4 regions of the Sinobaca sp. TMA16-18 genome follow, and region 4 is predicted to be linked to each of the others. Evidence: riboswitches for the same ligand, from Rfam matches in the RefSeq annotation. Region 4 holds a riboswitch; each other region holds the start of a gene.

Region 1 (5,355 bases), on a different contig from region 4:
TTCCTGGGATTCATCGATTGACGACGTGGAGCAGGATGTTATCAGCTCAATGGGGGATGCACCGCTTCCTGATGATGCGGCTGATCCCTCTTTCCTGAAATTTGACCCGTCGATGTTCGGTATGGCACAGATTGCTGTTACCTCTGATGACATGGCGGTTGTCGACTTTCAGGATGATTTAGCGTCTATCCGGACGGAGCTTGAACGGGTGGAAGGTGTCGCCAATGTGGATGAATCCGGCAGAGTAACCGAACGTTATGAAATTAACCTGGATCAGGCACAGCTGGAAGAATATCAAATCACCCAGGAAGATATCGTTAACGTGGTTCAGTCCAACAACGTGTCACTTCCCGGTGGAACGGTGGAATCAGGAGAAAGAACGCTTACGACAAGAGTGCTGAAAGAAATAGAAGCTCAGGAAGATCTGGAAGAGCTGTTTGTTACAGTTGATCCGGAAACAGGCGATGAGTTATTTTTAGCCGATGTTGCAGACATAAGCCTTTCTCCGGAAGAGCAGAACGCTATTACGAGAACAAATCAGCAGCCGGCAATGCAGCTTAATCTAATGAAGGAAACAGATGCCAATGCGGCTACGGTGTCCTCATCCTTTAATAGTGAGCTGGACACGCTGCTTGAAGAAGATCAATACAGCAGCCTGGAATTTACGACTTTTTACGATGAAGGAGATTACATCCAGCAGTCCATCAACAGTGTGACGACTGCTCTTATTACCGGCGGGGTGTTTGCCATGCTCGTGCTGTTTTTCTTTCTCCGCAATTTAAAGACCCCGCTCATCATCGGGGTGGCAATACCGTTTTCTGTTATCGTGACATTTGGTTTCTTATATTTTACAGATGTCGGGCTGAATTTAATGACTCTTGGTGGATTGGCGCTTGGCATTGGAATGCTCGTCGATAATGCAATTGTGGTTATTGAGAATATATACCGGCATTTATCGATGGGCAAGACACCAAAAAAGGCAGCTTCAGAAGGAACAAAAGAAGTAGGCGGCGCCATTACGGCTTCGACTTTAACGACTGTTTCTGTCTTTCTGCCGATTATTTTTGTATCAGGCATCGTTGGAAATATTTTTACGGAATTTGCACTGGCAGTATCCTTTAGTTTAATTGCTTCCTTGTTTGTGGCTGTTACCGTTGTGCCGATGATGGCAAGCCGCATTTTGAAAGCTCCTAAAGAGGATATTGAAGAAAAAAGGCAGAACTCCCGCTATATGAAACGTCTGGAAAGGGCCAGCAAATGGTCGTTGAAACACCGTTTTCTTACTCTGTTTATTACGCTGTTATTTCTTATCGCAGGCGGAGCGGGTCTTGCTGCAACAGGAGTTAACTTTCTTCCGGCAAGCGACCAGGGCTTTTTCTCCATTGATGTGGAGACAGATTACGGAACCAACCTGGAAACGACGACTGCTATTACAGAGGATATTGAAGCTATTTTGGATCAGGAGGGAGCAGTCGACAGCTATTTAACAATGATCGGTTCTTCCGGCGACGACGGTGCAGTAACAGGAGGACCATCGGGATCCAATGAGGCCCAGATCATGGTCACGATGGAACCAATGGAGGACCGGGAAGCGAGCACGATCGATTTTATTGAACAGATAGAAGACGACGTGGTCGACGTAGAACCGGATGCCGATATTTCTCTTTCGAGCCAGACTGCTATAGGCGGAGGAGAAGCGAATACGGTCGTCTTTACTATCAGCGACCAGAACGTGGATACATTAAATGAGTCGACCGAGTATATGATCTCGGAGCTGAGAGAAGCGGAAGATATTCGGGAAATAACCACCTCGGATGAAGATCTCGCACCAGAGATACAAATTGCTGTAGATGAAGAAAATGCGAGGGAAAACGGTCTGGCGGCCGCCCAGATCGCCGATAGTGTCGACAATGCTACCCGCGGCCAAACAGCCACTACGGTACAGACAGCAGATAATACGACCTATGATGTGATTGTTCAATATGAAACCGGAGAACTGGAGACAGCAGAGGATTTAGAAACGCTGCTGATCGCCAACCAGGAAGGAGACTACATTGAACTTGGCGAGGTAGCCGACATTGAAGAAGGCAGCGGCCCTGCCGTTATTAATCGTGATGATCAGCAGCGCAGCGTGGAAATTACGGCGGCCTACAGCTCGGATACGACATTAAATGAGGCGTCCAATTTAGTGACGGATATATATGAAAACGACAATATGGCGGACAGTACCTCTCTTGCCTATTCGGGAGAACAGGAGCTGCTGGACGATGCGCTCGACAGCATGATATTTGCCTTCCTTCTCGGACTGCTGTTCATTTATCTCGTAATGGCAGGACAATTTGAATCCTTTAAATATCCATTTATCGTTATGTTCAGCGTGCCGCTTGTGGTTATAGGAGTAAGCATTGCCCTGGCAGTTACGCAGACACCGCTCAGTGTGACCGTCTTTATCGGCCTCATTGTTCTTGCCGGTATTGTCGTCAACAATGCGATCGTGCTGGTGGACTATATCAATCAACAGAAAGAAAAGGGAATGGCTTCCAAAGAAGCTATTGTAGAATCTGTTAAACAGAGAACCCGCCCTATTCTGATGACAGCTGTAACAACAATTCTAGGGGTCGTTCCATTATCGCTTGGTATTGGTGAAGGCGCAGAGATTCAGCAGCCGATGGGTATTGCCGTGATCGGCGGCCTTGTCAGCAGCACTTTTCTGACGCTGTTTGTCATACCAGTTCTGTACAGCTTCCTGGATACGAATTTCCGGAAGGTGAGAAAAGAAGAAAAGAAAGCCGAAAAGGAGCAAAAGCGCGGTAAAAAGCGTCGGAAGCAGGAAGGCACAAATGAATAATTGACAATAAAGCTTCCTCTCCCGTAACATGAAATAAAGACAACCACTAGGGGCGCATATGCTGAGATAAGGAAATTCCTTTGTCCCTCTGAACCTGATCTGGGTAAAGCCAGCGTAGGAAAGTGGAGCGTGCGTTTTTATTTGGCTGTGATGGTCAGGAAAAGCCGCTCCTTTCAAGGGGCGGCTTTTTTGTGTGTAAATGAAAAAGACGTCCGGATGTGGTGAGTACAGATAAAAATGGAGGAACCAACAATGGGGGAAATACCAAAAGTACTATCCATAGCAGGAACAGATCCTACCGGAGGAGCTGGCATCCATGCCGACTTAAAAACATTCCAGGAGATCGGCGCTTACGGAATGGCCGTTATTACAAGCGTGGTGGCCCAGAATACGATGGGGGTAAAAGACGTCTGGCATATGGAGGACGAAACGATTCTGAAACAGCTGGAAGCCGTGCTTGAAGACATCAGGCCGCAGGCAGTGAAAACAGGTATGATCGCCCTGCCGTCTATGATTGAAAGTATCACAGACCGGCTGGAACGGGAAAACCTGCCAATTATTGTAGATCCGGTAATGGTGGCCACAAGTGGAGACTCGTTAATGGATAAAGAAACGAAAAAACTAATGGTCAACCGGCTGCTTCCTATAGCAGAAGTGGTGACGCCGAATATGGAAGAAGCCGAAAAGCTTACCGGAGTAAAAGTCTCTACCATAGAAGAGGCGGAAAAAGCGGCCCGGGTGCTGGTCGAGGAGATGGGGGCAGGAGCTGCGGTTGTAAAAGGCGGGCATGCGAAAGACACGGCAATTGATGTGTTATATTATAAGAAAGAATTTATCCATCTAACGGCGGATCGGTTTAATACGAAGCATACACACGGGACAGGATGCACGTTTTCTGCGGCAATTGCCGCCAATCGGGCGAAGGGTATTCCTGTTATCCAATCGTGTGAGCTGGCTAAAGAATTTATTACAAAGGCGATCAGCCATCCGCTCAACATCGGGCGCGGGAGCGGACCGGTGAATCATTGGGGCCGTTCGTTAGAGAAATGAATAACCCTGGAGGGAAAGAGACATGATGCATTCAGAAGGAAAAAAAGCATACAAATTGCTGCACGAAATGCGGACGGCAAAGCCTCTTGTTCATAACATTACAAACGTGGTGGTAGCGAACTTTACGGCGAATGGACTTTTAGCGGCAGGAGCATCGCCTGTAATGGCCAACGCAAAAGAAGAAGCGGCCGATATGGCGTCTGCCGCCGATGCGCTGGTGCTTAACATTGGAACGTTGAACCCACTGCAGGTGGAGTCCATGCTGCTTGCCGGCGCCGCAGCGAATAAAAAAGGAATTCCAGTCGTACTCGATCCGGTCGGAGCCGGTGCTACCGCTTATCGAACCGATACTGCCCGGCAGCTGCTCAAAGAAATAGACATTTCCCTTGTCCGCGGAAATGCAGGAGAAATTGCTGCTGTTGCAGGACTTGAAAGCAATACAAGAGGAGTAGATTCAGGTTCCTCCCATGTAAGTACAGCTGAAACGGCAGAACGTGCCTTTCACGTATTGAAGCTTCCTATTGTCGTAACGGGAGCGGTGGATGCAGTAACGGATGGAAAAGATATGTACCGCATTCACAACGGTCATTCGATGATGACTAAAGTGACCGGATCCGGCTGCCTGCTCAGCTCGCTGATCGGTTCTTTCCTGACCGTTACGGACGATGTGGCATATGGCGCAGCAGCGGCGCTGGGCTATTATGGAATAGCAGCGGAAAAAGCCGGCGGATTTGCGTCAATGAGAGGTCCGGGCACCTTTCAGTCAGAGCTGTTGAACGCATTGTATCACGTGGGAGATATGGATATCCGGCATCAGCTGACGCTTAAAAAAGAAGAGCTGAGAGGCACCTATGAATAAAGAAGCACTGCTGCTTTATTTCATTATGGGCAGTCAGGACACAGAGAAAAACCCGGTTGAAGTACTCAAACAGGCGATAGCAGGCGGCATTACCTGCTTTCAGTTCCGTGAAAAGGGGCCGGCTGCAAAAACGGCTTTACAAAAAGAAGAGCTCGCGCGCGAAATGCTTGCTGTCTGCCAAAGCCGCAGCGTTCCGTTTATTGTAAATGACGATGTGGAACTCGCTGTGAAGATAGGCGCGGACGGCGTTCATATCGGACAGGGGGACGAACCTGCTTCGGAAGTGAAAAAGAAACTCCCTCCGCATATGAGTATTGGTGTTTCTGCAAAAACGCTGGCAGAGGCTGAGCAGGCCACTCAGGACGAGGCCGATTATATCGGCACAGGTCCAATGTATGCAACCATATCTAAAGCAGACGCAGATGACCCGATCGGCCCGGAAGGCATTCAGGATTTACGTAAATTCGGCATTACGATTCCCATCGTTGGAATCGGTGGAATTACAGAAAAAAATGCACAACGCGTACTCAAAGCTGGAGCAGACGGTGTATCCCTGATTTCTGCTATCAGCAGGGCAGCGGAACCGGAAACAGCCGCA
Region 2 (5,355 bases), on a different contig from region 4:
CCCAAAGGCCTGCTGCCCTTTTTTTCCAATCGGAGCGAACAGCTCCTGGCGGGAATAACGGCCGCTTGTCACAGCTGGCTCATTCCTTCGGACGGACTGCTGGCCTGAGCATAAAACTTCTTCTCTGTTCGACCGGCTTCATGGCCAAGCCTTCCTGCCTGAACCGCCAGTTTCATTGCTTCTGCCATCTTCACCGGATAATCGGCACCGGCCACTGCTGTATTTAAGAGCACCCCATCCGCTCCAAGCTCCATTGCATAAGAGGCATCTTTTGGACTGCCGATACCCGCATCTACAATAACCGGCACAACAGCCTGTTCAATAATGTGGGCCAGGTTGTAGGGATTTACGATACCCAGTCCTGTGCCGATAGGTGAAGCTCCGGGCATTATAGCGTGAATGCCAAGTTCCTGCAGTTTCCTTGCCAGTACTACGTCATCCGACGTATACGTTAACACGGTAAAGCCTTCATTTAGAAGCTGTTCAGAAGCTTTCAGCGTCTCCACCGGGTCCGGCAGCAGGGTTTTATCACAGCCGATCACTTCTACTTTAATCATGTCACACATCCCGGCTGCATCAGCCATTCTTGCAATACGTACGGCTTCTTCAGCCGTTTTGGCTCCGGCCGTATTCGGGAGCAGTCTGTACCCGTTGAGATCCATATCTTCGAAAGGATCCGGCTGGGTGCTGTCAAATATATTCATCCGCCTTACGGCAAACGTCAGCACCTCCGTCTCTGAAGCTGCCACCGCCTGCTTTTGTACTTCTGCGGTTTTGTATTTACCTGTTCCCAAAAACAATCGTGATTCAAAAGAAAACTCTCCAATAGTTAACATCTTTCATCCTCCTCCTACAAAGTGAACAATTTCCAGCCGGTCATTTTCTTTCAACGCTGATTTTTTCTGATCCGGCTTGGTTAAAATTTCTCCATTCTTTTCTACGACAGACTTTTTGTGTCCGACGTTAAAATGAGCAAGCAGCTGCTCGACGGATTCGACTGTATCCGGAATCTGCTGTTCTTCTCCGTTAATGGTTAGCTTCACTGGAAACACCTTCCTTTGTTCGTTTTCGATAGGGAGAGAATGCCTGCTCCCATTCCGTATTGACCGTTTCTCCACAGATGGAACGGGCAAGCCAGTTTCCTGTTCCTGCCGAAAGCAGAATCCCATTCCGGTAATGCCCTGCAGCTATCCAAAGGCCTTGATTATTAATAGAACCGAGATAAGGAAGACCGTCTGCGGACTGCGGTCTGATTCCGCTCCACGCCTGTTTGAACTCTGCTTCGGCAAGACCCGGCACTAACGCAAATGCGCTTTTCAGCAGGTCATGCACAGAGCCCGCATACACCTGGGTCTCCATAGATCCCGGGTGTTCGGTTGCCCCAATAATTACTGTTCCATTTTTCTTTGGCACAAGGTACACATCCGGGGCATGAACAGTAGACACAATAAGCTGCTTTGTGGGGCGGACAGATAAAATATCTCCTTTAACAGGAATCATTGGCGGCATGAGGCCAATGTCACCATCCAGAAGGTCCGTCCATGCGCCCCCTGCCATGACTACATGCTCCGATTCTATCGTTTCCCGGCCCGTGATCACTTCATATCCTCCCGCCTTCTGCTTAATGGAAGACACCGGAGTGTGTTCCATTATTTCCGCTCCTAAATGGGCGGCGCTTCCGGCATAGGCTTTCGTAAGATACGGCGCCATAACCTGGCCGTCTTTCGGCATATACAGAGCACCCTGTATGGATTCGTCTGCCAGGTTCGGTTCTTTTGTCTGCAGCTCCTCACGGGTCAGCCAGCTGACTTGTTCGCCGGCCTTCTGCTGAAAGGCGAGCACATTATGAAGATGGGCGGTTTCTTCGTCCGAGTGTGCGGTTTTCAGCATACCGTTTTTTATATAATCCACCTGAATGCCTGAATACGATTCAAGTTTAGGGACTAATTCGTCGTACATAGACCGACTCGCTCTTGCAAAGTCGAAAAAAGAGCCCTGACTGTTAATCTCCACCTGGGCTCCGAGCATACCGGCAGCGGCGCTGGAAGCTTCACTGCCAATTGTGCTCCGTTCCAAAAGGAGCACCCGTTTCCCTTTTTCCGCTAAATGAAAGGCGGTGGAACAGCCGTTGATTCCGCCGCCGATCACTACGGTATGATAGGATGTCATGTTCTTCCCTCCTCGTTAAGCTTCGTATAGTAAGCATGCGCCCGCTGCTTTGGCTCTTCTGCTTCATACAGGCCTGACAGCACTGCAATACCGGAAGCACCGGAGCGGATGCAGTCCTTCACTCGTTCCGGGGTAACGCCGCCGATCGCGATCACCGGCAGTGCGGTCGCTTCTGCAATAGCCGCAAGCTGCTTCAGGCCGCGTGGTTCCAGTCCCAACTTACTATCGGTAGGAAACACATGACCGAAAAACAAATAGTCAGCGCCGGCCTGTTCTTTTTGGCGGGCCGTTTCCAGACTGTGAACAGACCAGCCTGCAGCAAGGCTCTGCTGTGGCTTCTGCTCCACCGATTCTTTGAGATGAAAACCGATATCCCTGAAATGCTGCCTTTTTTCTCCCGGTACATTCAGCCGGATCTGCTGGGCCGCCACCCCTTCTTCCTGCAGAAATGCAACAGCAGTCTCCAGCTCCCTGAGAGACCAGAGAGGTTCACGTATATGAAAACAATCCGTCCATTCTTTGATTTTTTTAGAAATGTGCATCCATTCTTCCAATGTCTGCCTGCCCGTTGATACAGCATGCAGTTCTTTCCGATGTGTGCCCATGAAAAAAGCCGCCTTCCCATGAGGGAAAGCGGCTGTTGGTTTCTGCGGAAAAAAGCAGGACAAGCCACTTCCCTCCGCTGGTATATCCAGATCAGGTTCAAAGAGTCCCGAAGTATTACTTCAATCTCAGCCCTTTTAAAGGGCACCCCTAGTGGTAAAACTATTAAATTAACTATAGTATTCATCGTAAGCTATCATTGTTTGAATTGTCAATTAACAAAAACTAAATACTGTATAAATAAGGAAAAACCTTTATACTGAAAGCATACGTTAATATAAAGGAGAGATGCATCATGCCATTTGTAAATATTAAAATTACAAAAGAACATAAGCCCGCGACTCCGGAGCAAAAAGAACAGCTTATCGAAGGCGCCACAAAACTGCTGCAGGATGTTCTCGGAAAAAACCCTCAGACAACTGTCGTTGTTATTGATGAAGTAGAGACCGATAACTGGGGCATCGGTGCTAAATCGGTATCGGAAATCCGTAAAAAAGACACGCTTTAATTTGATGCAGCCCATCTTTTCACTATAGTCTGGCCTGAGGGGAAGGCAAATACTGCCTTCCTCTTTTTTTATTCTACTTCTATTTCCTCTGTCGGCATGCTGTGCATATTGCGGGCGGTGACATGGGCTGTTATGAAGTACGTTCCGCTTTCTTCAAACGTGTAGTCCAGCGTATATTCTCCGTCACTGCTGTGTCCGCCTTCCAGCTGCTCTCCCGTTTCCTGTTCGCCTTCTTTCCATATTTCAAACAGCACTTCGTTTGCGTCCTCCACCGCTTCTCCCTCCTGCTCTACGTGAGCTTCAATTAAAGCCGCTTCACCGGCCTCAGCTGTTTCACTGGTATGTATGGCTACTTCAATCGGTTCACTGCTGGGCGGACTATTCCCGGCTTCCGATTCGTCGAAACCGCCGCAGGCACTTAACAAAAGAAGCCCAGCAGCTCCAGCTCCTATTCCCCATTTTTTCATACAACCTACTCCCTTCTCTTGTCGTTCTTCACGATTTATTATATCTTGAGTGCACTTTCTATGTTACCTCTACGCGCCAATTATTAACAACAATACCCACAGCGATGGAACGCTTAGAATAGTTGTCAGCAGCGTAATACTTGAAACCAGGTCAGGACTGGAATGAAACTCTACAGATATCATTGCTATCGTTGCTGCAGTAGGCATAGCCACTGCTACAATCAGTACAGTACTCAAGAGGTCATTGGTCTGCAGCAGCTGCGTTAACCCATAGGCAATCACCGGTGAAAGAACGAGTCTTACGGCTGTTCCAACACCGATCAGCTTCCATTCAAGAGATGCCAGGGAAATTTTAGCAAGCTGCATGCCAAGCACAACCATGACGACAGGAATAGAGGCCTCTCCGAGCATGCTGATGCTGTCAAAGTAGGTGGATGGAATCGTGATATGAAGCCATTGAAACAATATGCCCAACAGCAGGGCAAAAAACGCAGGCATTTTCAATACAACCCGGAACGCATCCGTTCCTGTCATGTTACTGCGGTTAGCGATGTATACCCCTACCGTACTCATAAAAAAAGATTGGATGACCATAAAAATAACGGCATAGGCAAACGCCTCTTCTCCAAAAGCAAACAGTATCAGCGGGGCGCCGTAGTTCCCTGCATTCATAAACGAAGTAGACAGGGTCATGCCGCTTTCCGTCGGAGCATCCCAGCGGAATACAAAGGACAGCAGTTTATTTAACAAAAGCATCACCATAAGAAAGATGACGGCAAATAAAACAATGAGAAACACATCATAATCAGGCTCTGTTGTGTAAAAGGTCCGGAACACGAGAGCCGGCGTTAGTATGTATAAAGCCACACCCGAGACAGATCGTACATCGAGCAGCTGTTTTTTCTGAAGTAGAAAACCGGAAAGAAAAATAAGTCCAATCGGAATAAGCGTGCTGATTAAAACGCCCATATGCTCCTCCTTTCTGAGAATAACAAGCAAAGCGGAACCTGAGCAGGTTCCGCTTTATTAGTTTATCATATTTTATTTTGATCGATTCGGCTTTCCTTTCAACATCTGTTTCAGCTGCTTTTTCTCGGAACGCGACACAAGAATATAAAGAAAGTCCTCTTCTTCGATAACCGTCTCTCCGTAAGGAGTAACCAGATCTTCATTCCGGACGATCGCACTGATCAGAACACTATCCGGAAAGTTAATTTCCTGCAGACTTTTCCCTAAAATTGGTGTATTCCGGTCCGTCTGGAATTCAATAATTTCAGCATTGGCTTTCCCAATCGATATCAGCTCAATCGAATGATAAGGGACTTCTTTTTTAGGACCGGAAAGCCCCAGTTTTTTGGCTAAATAAGAAATACTCGACCCTTGAATCAAGGCGGAGGTCAGTACAATAAAGAATACAATATTAAACAAAACCTCACCCGACTCCACGCCTGCTACAATTGGGAATGTAGCGAGTACGATCGGTACCGCACCGCGCAGACCCGCCCAGGATATGAATATTTTTTCCTTAAAACTATAAGAGGTGCCTATAGTAGAAAGAAATGTAGCGGCTGGTCTTGCTACGAGCATCAGCGTAGCAGACAGCACCAG
Region 3 (5,355 bases), on a different contig from region 4:
CGGACCACGCCTTTAAGGTTCTGCTTGACCCGCTCAATATAGCGGCGGGCCTCTTTCTCGGGATCAATTTCCATTCCCCACAGATTGTCGGCCAATGCGGTTTTTTCATCGCCGATTGTCTGGTCAAACAGATCGCTCAAATTATGGGCCGGATCTGTTGAAACGAGCAGCGTACGGTATCCCGCCTCTGCAGAAGCAAAGGCGAAAGCAGAAGCGGAGGTGGATTTGCCTACGCCACCCTTTCCTCCGAAAAACAGAATTTCTTTTTTAAATAAGCTTTTCATGCCGTCCCCTTCTTATCGTTGAATTCATTTATTAACAACAGCGTATCCCGGTAAGCGGCGACTTTTCCATGCCCATTCGCTTATGCCAGTCGTGAAAATTTTCGAGCATCTCCGGATACAGTTCAAGCGTATAGTACGAGACCGGGTTGGGAAGGCCGAGCAGCTCCGAAAAGCAGAGCAGCATAAACAGGTCTTCCTCATCCCGAAGCTCTCTTTTCCGCTCTGCCTGATGGGGCAGGCTGATCACTTCTTCATAGTAAGCCAGCCACTGCTTGACCGTTTTCTGAAATCCCATCTTCCCCGCCTCCTTTTAATCCTGATCAGGTTCGGTGTTCGGTGGTTCTCTGCGGAACAGCATTACTGCTTCAAGCAGAATCCATATTGTAAATCCTAAAATAATCGATCCCATCACAAACAATAAGATCTGCGCTTCGCCGCCGCCTATTCCGGACCATTGGAACACGACCTGGTTAATCATCGCCCAAAGTGTCATAAACAGCAGGAAGAGCATTGGCACGAAGGTAAATAAGAAGTTACGTCCTTTCCGGCGCAGCCAGATGCTGATTAATAACAGGCTGATACCGGCGAGCAGCTGGTTCGATGTGCCAAATAAAGGCCAGAGCAGGTAGCCCCCGGAACCAAATCCACGATCGCCTCCAGGCAGAAGAACGAGTGCCATGCTGCCACCGACAGCAATAGAAGTAGCTACGTGCTTCTTCGTAAGCGGCTTGACATTATATTCCTGGCCAAGCTCGGCAATAATGTAGCGCATGAGGCGTACAGACGTATCAAGCGTGGTGGCCGCAAAACTGACGACGATAACCGCCACAATCGTTTCTGCTGTTCCAGGCGGAAGGCCGATGCCGGCTGCAAGCTGTCCGGCCCCGCCAATAAAGTACGTCAGGCCATCCGCATTTGCTACATTGTAGCTTTCATAGGCATTTAAGAAATCCGTCTGTGTAGCAAAAAAAGTGCTTACAGCAAGAATCGTTATAAGAGCCAAAACGCCTTCTCCTACAGCGCCAAAGTAGCCGACAAAACGGGCATCTGTTTCTTTATTCAACTGCTTTGAGGTCGTGCCCGAAGAAACCAGACCGTGGAAGCCTGAAATGGCACCACAGGCTATCGTAATAAACAGCAGTGGAAACCAGGACACGTCAAGAACGCTCCGCGTCACCGGCGCTGTCATTTCTGCTGCCGGCCAGGTAAAGAACAGGCCTAGATACAAAATAGCCAGGCCGACTACCAGCTGATGGGAATTAATAAAATCTCTCGGCTGAAGCAGCTTCCATACCGGAAGGACGGAAGCTATGTATACGTAAATCATTAATACGGCAATCCAAACCATAAAGGCCATGGAAACGGCATCAAGTCCGGCAAATACGGTGCTTCCTTCTCCCCCAAAGTAGCGTACCAGATCAATCTGCAGCGCAGGAATATAGCTTGCTGCAATTGCGGCGCTGTACATGACAGCCAGTCCTATTAAAGAAGGAAGCAGCATGCTTTTTCCTTTGCGGTTTATCGTATAACCAATCCAGATCGCAAGCGGAATTTGGATAAATACAGAAATAACACTTGCCGGAAAGGTAATAAACAGGTTGGCAATAACCCAGGCGAACACGGCATTTACCATTAATACGAGAATGAGAATAATGAATAAAAACAACAGCTTGGCCCGGCGGCCGATAATTTTCTCCGCCAGTGTTCCAATCGACTGTCCTTTGTTGCGGACAGACAGCACAAGCGTTCCAAAATCATGTACACCGGCTGCAAACACCGTTCCGAGAATCACCCATAAGAATGCCGGAAGCCAGCCCCAGTAAATAGCAATGGCCGGACCTACAATCGGCGCGGCGCCTGCTACAGACGTAAAGTGATGCCCCCATAGAACAAACTTATTGGTCGGAACGAAATCGACTCCATCCCTGAATTCGTGGGCCGGAGTGCGGAAGTTGGGATCAAGCCGGTAAATCCGTTCTGCAATAAATTTTGAATAATACCGGTAACCCAGGGCAAATACGGTAAAACCGATGATGGCTAACACGATAGCTGGCATCATACTCCCCCTTTTCTCTTTTCCCTTCGTAAAGAAAGCGCTTTATTTAAGCGCCGTAAGAAAAGTATATAAGAAAAGTCAGAGAATTACGATAGTTAATAACTATTCCCACATTTTTCAGCTTCCGAGTGTTCCGATAAATTGCACAGACAGAAAAATAAGCAGCAGAAACAGCGGACCAAGTGCCGCCAGCAAATAAGAGGCTCCTTTTGATTTAACGACCTGGCTGCAGAAAAAAGAAATCGAAGAAGCCATCGTAACACCGATAAAATAGCCTTCGAGATTGTACGTATAAATAATAAACAGGCCGTAAAGCAGCCCTACCGTGCCAAAAATAATAATGCCCAGAATAGGATAGACAATCCCGTTTTCCAAAGGACGCAGAAACCGAAGCAGAAACATACCGGCAAGCGACCCTATGTATGTATGGAAAACGAGCACCGCGGCAAGCAGTTCAAAATCACTTATTTCTCCTAAGCTTACTATATAAAAAATCAGCATCAGCAGCGTTACCGTGGTCGACAACCCGCTTCCTTTTAAATAGGCCAAAAGTAAATTGCCTGGTATGTTCATTCGTTTATTCCAGCCTTTCTCTCGTTCTTCTTCTGTTCCTTACCCTTCTTTATTTAGATTTATGCTTCCCTCTTGATTTTGCCGGCAGAAACCGTATGATAAGAAAGGAAACAAATATAAACCACTAGAGGTGTCATTGGACTGAGAGAGGCAGAGCCTCAACTCTTGGAACCTGAACTGGATGATGCCAGCGTAGGGAAGTGGCGAAAGCTCTATCTATATAGAAGCCTCGTCTTTCCTGTCTCTGTAGTTGGGAAAGGAGCAGTATATGAAACACCAAAGACTTGTCATTATGATTGAAATCTCGCTCATGGCCGCCTTGTCGCTTATTTTAAGCTATGTCCAATTCGGCGCTTTATGGGCAATGGGAGGCTCCATCTCCCTGATTATGATTCCTATTTTTGTTATTGCTTTCCGGCGCGGCTGGAAGGCAGGCGCGCTCACCGGATTTATTGTCGGCGTTCTGCAGCTTTTTACGGGGGCCACTATTGTTCATCCGGTCCAGCTTATACTGGAATACCCGATTGCCTACACGGTTCTCGGTGCGGCCGGTTTGTTTATTACCTCCCGGTCGTTCACAAACGGAGTTCCTTATGCTTCTATCGTGATCGGAGTTTTGTTTGCCACCCTGCTGCGATTTATCGATCACTTTGCATCCGGCGTGATCTGGTTTGGCGCCTACGCAGGCGACATGCCGGTCGTTTTGTATTCAGCCGTGTACAATGCGTCCTATTTGATTCCGGAAGCGGTCATTACGATCGTTATTATTGTGCTGCTGGCTAAATATGCACCGGCTTTCTTCCGTGCTCCAAAGACACTTTAGATTTACCATTGAAAGAAATATTTCAACAGCGTTGCGATAATTGCGTACCCTCCTGCAGAAATGAGAAATGTAGGAAGGTGCGCATTTTCTTCATTCGGCAGTTCTTTATTTAATACATTCATCAGCATCGCGCCTGAGATAAACGCAAAAACAACCGCCAGCCCAATCGAAGAATACGGCACAAGCAGACCGACAAGCCATCCGCCGAGAATACCCGCAGCCAGAACGTAACGGGCCACTTTTTCATAACGCTCTTTATCTTCGCGCCATAAGTCGTGTGATACGGACATAAAATGAAGACCTACCGCTATCGCATAGAACACGCCCTGCACCGTTTCTACATCGGAAGCAAACACAATATAGGAGATCAGCATATTATATAGAGTAAAAAAGCCAACCTGTATGTAAAAAAACAATGCATCCCCGTCCCGTTTTCCTTTTTTCTGCTGGGCATCGGCTGTTTTAAACACCGTATAAAACACCATCAGGCCTATCAGGCCCAGAATGTAGAGCTCAGATTCCATCGTAAGCTCGCCGCTGAAGGCTTCTTGTTCTTCATGCAGCGCAGGCAGAACATAGACAAATATATAAGCCACGGCAATGCCTCCCGAAAAAGAGAGCCAGCGAAAGCTTCGGATTCTTGGGCCTTTTACAAATATATTGGCAAATACCTGTACAGCAATAAAAAACAGCCCTATCATCACTACATCAAACGTCATCGCTATTCTTTCCTTTCCGAATTTTATAGACAAAAAAATCCCTTATCGCAACTATATCAGTTGAGATAAGGGATTTGCCATCGTCAGCGGTTTTTAAATTTGAATATACACACTGCTTCCTTCCACCTGTACCGGATAAGAATGCGTGCAGCCTACGTCGGGCGCCTGGGCTTTTCCATCTGCTGTGCTTATTTTCCAGTCATGAAGCGGGCAGAACACATAGTCTCCGCTGACAATCCCCTGGGAAAGGGGGCCGCCTTTGTGTGGACAGCTGTTTCGAATAGCCCTGATTTTGTCTGCGTTTGTTTTGAAAAAGGCGATGGATTCTCCATTAACAAAGATTTCCTTCGGAATGCCTTTTTTAAATTCTTCTACGTCCGCTACATATACCGCGGTTGTTTCGGTTATTTCAGCCATGGCCCCGCTCCTTATTATTTATTGAAGAACTTCTACTTTTTTCTGTTCAAACAGCTCTTCCCGTTTTTTCTCATTGCTCGTAATGGCTTTCCACGGATCTTCCGGAAGTGCTTCCAGGGCGGTATCCATTCGTGCAATCAGTGCTTTGCGTTCCTCTTTGTCGTCCAGAACCACAGATTTCACATGATCCAGTCCAACACGCCCAATCCAGTGCGAAGTTCTTTCTAAATACCTGGCATTTTCACGGTAGTACTGCAGGTAGGCACTGATTGTATCAATAACTTCCTCGGTCGTTTTGACTTTCGTCAGCAGTTCGCCGCCCTTTAAATCAACGCCGCCGTTTCCGCCTGCATAAAGCTCCCAGGCCCCTTCCACTCCGACAATCCCCAAATCTTTAATACCGGATTCTGCACAGTTTCTTGGGCAGGCTGATACTGCCATTTTTACTTTATGAGGGGTGTTAAGCCGGTCATATTTCTTCTC
Region 4 (5,355 bases):
TAGTATAGTGGAAAGGATGGGATGCGCCTACTGTTCTGCTTACTGGAAATACTGCTTGCTTTTTTTGAAAACGCTTACTATAATTTAATGGTAATCCGAAACGTTTCGGTATCCTGTTAAGGGAGTTTTACATAGTAGAAAGATATAAATTAAAAATATGCATTTTCACTCAAAAATTATTTAATGTTGTAAATGATCGGTTTTCTAATAATTTCACCCGATTTGCTGCTGGATCCGTATTTATTGCGCTTTCAATTGCAAAAAAATGTCTATTTTTGCAGAAATGGCTCATGACCGGTCTCACAGCCGAAGCAACAAAAGGTTAATTTATTACGAAAATATATTATAATGACTGTAGGGGGCCTTTATGAAAATTGTAGTATGGAACGAAAACAGACACGAGAAAGAGAACGAAGTGGTTTCTTCGATTTATCCGGAAGGAATCCACGGGGCCATTCAAGGTTTCCTGAAAGAAGAGGGGCTTGATGTAAGTACGGCTACATTGGACGAACCAGAGCACGGATTAACAGAAGAGGTTCTAAACAATACGGACGTTCTTATCTGGTGGGGCCATCAGGCTCATGATGAAGTGACCGAAGAGGTCGCAGAACGGGTGAAAGAGCGGGTACTGGAAGGAATGGGGCTGGTAGTGCTGCATTCCGCCCATTTCTCGAAAATATTCAAGAAGCTGATGGGTACTTCCTTTGACTTGAAGTGGAGGGAAGCGGATGAAAAGGAACGACTCTGGGTCGTCAATCCGACGCATCCTATCACAGAAGGTCTAGGAGAATTCATTGAGCTGGAGAAAGAAGAAATGTATGGGGAACACTTTGACATTCCTGTACCAGAGGAATTGATATTTGTCAGCTGGTTCGAAGGTGGAGAAGTATTTAGAAGTGGTGCCACTTTTCAGCGCGGGCGGGGAAAAATATTTTATTTCCGTCCGGGACATGAGACGTATCCGACGTATTACCATACAGACATTCAGCGCGTGATACGCAATGGCGTATACTGGGCAGCCGGACTGGCTACACCAAAGCCGGTTTACGGCAACGCTCAGCCGCTTGAGCCTATCGCCGGTAAAGAGCAGGGGACAACTAAAGCCACTGCCGGGCGCTGATGGCCACACTAGAGGGGGTAAGTACTAATGGACAAGCTAAAGATTGGCATCATTGGAGCAGGGGGAATCGCTCAGTCAAGGCATATTCCCACTTTTCAACAGCTGGAACACAAGGTATCAATAGAAGGCGTATACGATATTAATCAGGATCGGGCTCAGGAAGTAGCGGCGTCTTTTTCTATCGCCCGGGTATACCACAACATTGAACGAATGCTTGGAGACGTGGATGCGGTCGTTATCTGTACGCCGAATAAGTTTCATGCAGATATCGCTGTGCAGGCTCTAAACCGGGGCATTCACGTGCTCTGCGAAAAGCCGATGGCGATTACAACGGAAGAATGCGAGCGTATGATAGAAGCTGCAGAAAAAAAAGGCTCGGTTCTTGCAATTGCCTTCCACTATCGTTTTGGACCGGAAGCCCAGATTGCCAAGCAGATGATGGAAAACCACGAAATCGGGGACCCGCTCGTCTGTCGTTTTCAGGCACTGCGCCGCCGGAAAGTTCCGGGCTGGGGTGTATTTACAAACAAAGAGCTGCAAGGCGGAGGAAGCCTGATTGACTATGGCTGCCACCTGCTGGATCTGTCCCTGTGGCTGCTTGGAGACCCAAAGCCGCTGGAAGTAATGGCCAAAACGTACGACCGGTTAAGCAAAGCACCGAATCTCACGAACGAGTGGGGCCAGTTTGACCAGAATACGTTTAACGTGGAAGACCATGTAACCGGGTATATCACATTCGAAAATGACATTACGCTGCAGCTGGAATGTTCCTGGGCGGCTAATATAAAAGAAGATACGGAACAACTCAGTATTTCCGGAGTTGAGGGCGGTTTACAGCTCTTTCCGTTTGAGCTGTATCAATCCAAATATGGAACGCTGTTAAACAGCACGGCCCAGATTAATAAAATCGATAATATAGAGCCATACTATCAGGCGAATAATTTCGTGGATTCCTGTACAGGTGAAGCGGAACTTATCGTGAAACCGGAGCAGGCCATGAAAGTTACAAAAATCGTCGAGGCGCTATATGAAAGCAGTGAAACAGGAAAAAGCGTACGGTTCGAAGAAAATCCAACCAGCTTTGAAGAGTCTTATTAAAAAAACCAGGCCCTCCGGGGGTCTGGTTTTTTACAGTAGGAGCCTCTTAAAACTACAAGCCTTCATTTTCGAAACGGCGGATCTCATCTTTATGACCTAAAACAATCAGCATATCTCCCTGCTCAATTCTATCGTTGGGCCGCGGGGACACATTAACGTCCTCATTTCGTTTGATCGCAAGAATCGTCACACCATAGGAGGCCCGGACATTGGATTCAATCAGCGTTTTGCGGTGCAGTTTTTTCGTAGCATACACTTCGACAATCGTGTAATCGTTGCTTAAGTCGATAAAATCAATAACCTTTTCCGAAGTCATATTATGGGCTACACGGATTCCCATATCAAATTCCGGGTGGACCACACGGTCAGCGCCGATCTTATCGAGCACTTTCTGGTGGTATTTATTCTGGGCTTTTGCCCAGACGATTGGAACGTTCATGTCTTTTAACACAAGCGTTGTAAGCACACTTGCCTGAATATGGTCGCCGATCGCGACAACAACGTGATCGAAGTTGCCAAGGCCGAGAGATTTTAATGCTTTTTCGTCAGTGGAGTCAATGCAGGCTGTCTGGGTAGCATATGCGACATATTCATCTACTTTTTCTTCATCCTGATCGATAGCAAGAACTTCATAGCCTAAATGATACAGTTCCCGGCAGATACTCCCTCCAAATCGGCCGAGGCCTATAACAGCAAATTGTTTTTTGTTTTTTGGCATGGATAAACGCTCCTTTATGTGTCAAATTCGCCTTACAGTAAATAAATGCCCTGGGGGAGCAGTAATCCTAAAATAATAGTAAATAATACAAATCCTATCATAAACCGGACGAATAGAGGGTGTCCGGTGTTCTTAAATAACTGGACAAAGTAAATTTCAATCAATCCGATACTTAACAATCCACAGGCCAGCTTCAGCAGGCCGCCTAAATATACAGGACGAAGGCCAAGCACAAGCCCGCCGGTTAAAAGCAGCGGCAGGTATGAAAATCGAAGCACGTAGTGAAGCAGAATAGCGGTCCGGTTCATGTTGGTGCGGTGAAATATATAAACAGCGCCTGCAAGCAGAATAACTGCCGCCACGGCTATAAGATGTATCGTGAGTATAGTGTCTGCCATAAGAGCCTCTCCTAATGTAATGTAGACGTTTTCTCCATCATATCACGCGTGCAGGTTTTACAGGAGCAGAGATTTTGCTGAAATAAAACCCGCGGTATGAACCATTTCGAATATGTGCTATCTTTAAGAAGCAAAGACAATTTTATACAACAAGCACTAGGGGTGCTGCAAAGCTGAGAGGGATGACATTCATCCTAACCCTGGAACCTGATCTGGATAACACCAGCGGAGGAAAGTGCGGAATGTTCACCTGAAAAAGCAGCCGCTCGTGCTGTTTTTAATGATAGAACGACTTTTCCGCCGCTCCCTCTGCTGGAGCGGCTTTTTTGTATGCATGGAGCAGGTTCCGGGGGAGCACGGTACACAAAAAAGGGGGCGGGAAATGAATAAAGAGCAGGAACCGGCACTGGAATTTCGAGACGTTACCTATGCCTATACTACTACCGAAGCGCCGATCTTCAAGCAGGTTCAAGGGACAGTGAAAAAAGGCGAATTTGTCAGCCTGCTTGGACCGAGCGGATCGGGAAAGTCGACGTTCTTCCGGCTTGCCGCCGGGCTGAGCGACCCGGACAAGGGGTCGGTGCTTCTGCACGGCTCGGCCACAAGGCTTGGCAGGGTCGGCTACATGCCTCAGCAGGATCTGCTGCTGCCCTGGCGGACCATTTTGGAAAATGGCATGCTGCCATTGGAAATAAACGGCCTTTCCAAAAGGGAGGCCGAACAGCGCGTATCATCCCATCTGGAAGCATTCGGCCTCAGGGGCCTGGAACGCAAGTATCCTCACGAACTGTCCGGTGGGATGAGGCAGAGGGTGTCTTTTCTCCGCGCCGTAGTGGGAGGAAACGACATCTTAATGCTGGATGAACCATTTAGCGCACTTGATTCGATTACCCGCTTTATGATGCAGGAATGGCTGTTGGAAAAGTGGCAGGCTTCGAGGCAGACACTTATTTTTATTACCCACGACATAGAAGAAGCATTATTTTTATCCGACCGCATTTTATTATTTACCGAGCCGCCGATAGAAGGACGCCTTACCGAAATTGCGGTACCGCTGCCAAGACCCAGAGACGAGCGTGCCCGGGATCACCCGGAACTCTTGAAGCTGAAGCGGGAATTGATTGAACGAATGCGCAGGGAGGAGAAGTTACGATGAATGGCTGGAAAGGAGCAGGCATTTCCTATGCTGGAGCCGCTCTTCTCGCATCTGCTTTTTTTATCATCTGGGAGGCAGGAGCCCGCTGGTATGACACGCCTTATATACTGCCGGCACCGTCTGCGGTGCTGCAGAGGCTGTGGGAACTTGCGGATATATTGTTTCTTGTACACCTGCCGGCCACGCTTCTCGTTATAGTTACCGGACTTGGCATTTCCATCGTTTGTGGAGTCGGTATTGCGGTGTTGATGAGCCGGAGCCGGATGGTGGAAAAGAGTGTTTTTCCTCTGTTAATCACCTCGCAGACCATTCCAATTATTGCACTAGCCCCAATATTTGTACTGTGGTTTGGCTATTCCATGTGGAGTAAAGTCGCCGTAACGGTGTTGATCACCTTTTTCCCAATTACGGTCGGGGCGTTTGACGGTCTTCGGACAGCGAGCCGGGATATGCAGGACCTGCTTCGGACCATGGGGTCCGGGAGCTGGCAGATTTTCAGAAAGGTCCAGGTGCCGATGGCTCTGCCCTCGTTCTATTCCGGCTTAAAAGTGGCAGTCACGCTGAGCGTCATCGGTGCGGCAATTGGAGAGTGGCTGGGCGCAGATGCAGGGCTTGGATATTTCAGCCGCAGGATGATGACACAGATGGACGCAGCCGGCGTATTTGCACCAATCGTTTTGTTGTCGTTAGCAGGGATTGGCCTGTTTTTGGCAGTAAAAGCAGTAGAATATGCGACTACAAAAAAGGGAGGAAGAAGATAATGAAAAGGTGGATTAAACAGGTGGGGCTGCTTGCTGCAGGAGCATTTGTGCTGGCAGGATGCGGGAGTGAAAATGAACAGCAGGCAGAGAATGAAGAGCTGCAG

What was found. Region 4 has a riboswitch for thiamine pyrophosphate ahead of AC5W14_RS10485 (ABC transporter ATP-binding protein). Riboswitches for the same ligand answer to the same signal wherever they lie in the genome.
Region 1: another riboswitch for thiamine pyrophosphate. It lies ahead of thiD (bifunctional hydroxymethylpyrimidine kinase/phosphomethylpyrimidine kinase); the one in region 4 lies ahead of AC5W14_RS10485 (ABC transporter ATP-binding protein).
Region 2: another riboswitch for thiamine pyrophosphate. It lies ahead of AC5W14_RS05620 (thiamine phosphate synthase); the one in region 4 lies ahead of AC5W14_RS10485 (ABC transporter ATP-binding protein).
Region 3: another riboswitch for thiamine pyrophosphate. It lies ahead of thiT (energy-coupled thiamine transporter ThiT); the one in region 4 lies ahead of AC5W14_RS10485 (ABC transporter ATP-binding protein).

The regions. Positions count from the first base shown of each region.
Region 1 covers NZ_JCAKFM010000002.1:400,119-405,473, forward strand. The annotation lists gene AC5W14_RS05705 (efflux RND transporter permease subunit) at 1-2,848, shown strand, start outside; TPP riboswitch at 2,887-2,986, shown strand; gene thiD (bifunctional hydroxymethylpyrimidine kinase/phosphomethylpyrimidine kinase) at 3,086-3,898, shown strand; gene thiM (hydroxyethylthiazole kinase) at 3,924-4,757, shown strand; gene thiE (thiamine phosphate synthase) at 4,750-5,355, shown strand, end outside.
Region 2 covers NZ_JCAKFM010000002.1:381,603-386,957, reverse strand. The annotation lists gene AC5W14_RS05640 (ThiF family adenylyltransferase) at 1-72, opposite strand, end outside; gene AC5W14_RS05635 (thiazole synthase) at 69-836, opposite strand; gene thiS (sulfur carrier protein ThiS) at 840-1,043, opposite strand; gene thiO (glycine oxidase ThiO) at 1,027-2,169, opposite strand; gene AC5W14_RS05620 (thiamine phosphate synthase) at 2,166-2,774, opposite strand; TPP riboswitch at 2,827-2,934, opposite strand; gene AC5W14_RS05615 (2-hydroxymuconate tautomerase family protein) at 3,068-3,280, shown strand; gene AC5W14_RS05610 (FixH family protein) at 3,349-3,747, opposite strand; gene AC5W14_RS05605 (AEC family transporter) at 3,817-4,716, opposite strand; gene AC5W14_RS05600 (potassium/proton antiporter) at 4,789-5,355, opposite strand, start outside.
Region 3 covers NZ_JCAKFM010000002.1:408,809-414,163, reverse strand. The annotation lists gene AC5W14_RS05765 (ArsA family ATPase) at 1-284, opposite strand, end outside; gene AC5W14_RS05760 (cory-CC-star protein) at 316-579, opposite strand; gene AC5W14_RS05755 (carbon starvation CstA family protein) at 595-2,340, opposite strand; gene AC5W14_RS05750 (hypothetical protein) at 2,458-2,913, opposite strand; TPP riboswitch at 3,030-3,129, shown strand; gene thiT (energy-coupled thiamine transporter ThiT) at 3,182-3,736, shown strand; gene AC5W14_RS05740 (DUF3270 family protein) at 3,739-4,455, opposite strand; gene nirD (nitrite reductase small subunit NirD) at 4,549-4,872, opposite strand; gene nirB (nitrite reductase large subunit NirB) at 4,891-5,355, opposite strand, start outside.
Region 4 covers NZ_JCAKFM010000005.1:39,047-44,401, forward strand. The annotation lists partial or broken gene AC5W14_RS10460 (sugar ABC transporter permease) at 177-326, shown strand; gene AC5W14_RS10465 (ThuA domain-containing protein) at 368-1,120, shown strand; gene AC5W14_RS10470 (Gfo/Idh/MocA family protein) at 1,148-2,218, shown strand; gene AC5W14_RS10475 (potassium channel family protein) at 2,271-2,936, opposite strand; gene AC5W14_RS10480 (DUF1516 family protein) at 2,969-3,334, opposite strand; TPP riboswitch at 3,483-3,585, shown strand; gene AC5W14_RS10485 (ABC transporter ATP-binding protein) at 3,717-4,490, shown strand; gene AC5W14_RS10490 (ABC transporter permease) at 4,487-5,251, shown strand; gene AC5W14_RS10495 (ABC transporter substrate-binding protein) at 5,251-5,355, shown strand, end outside.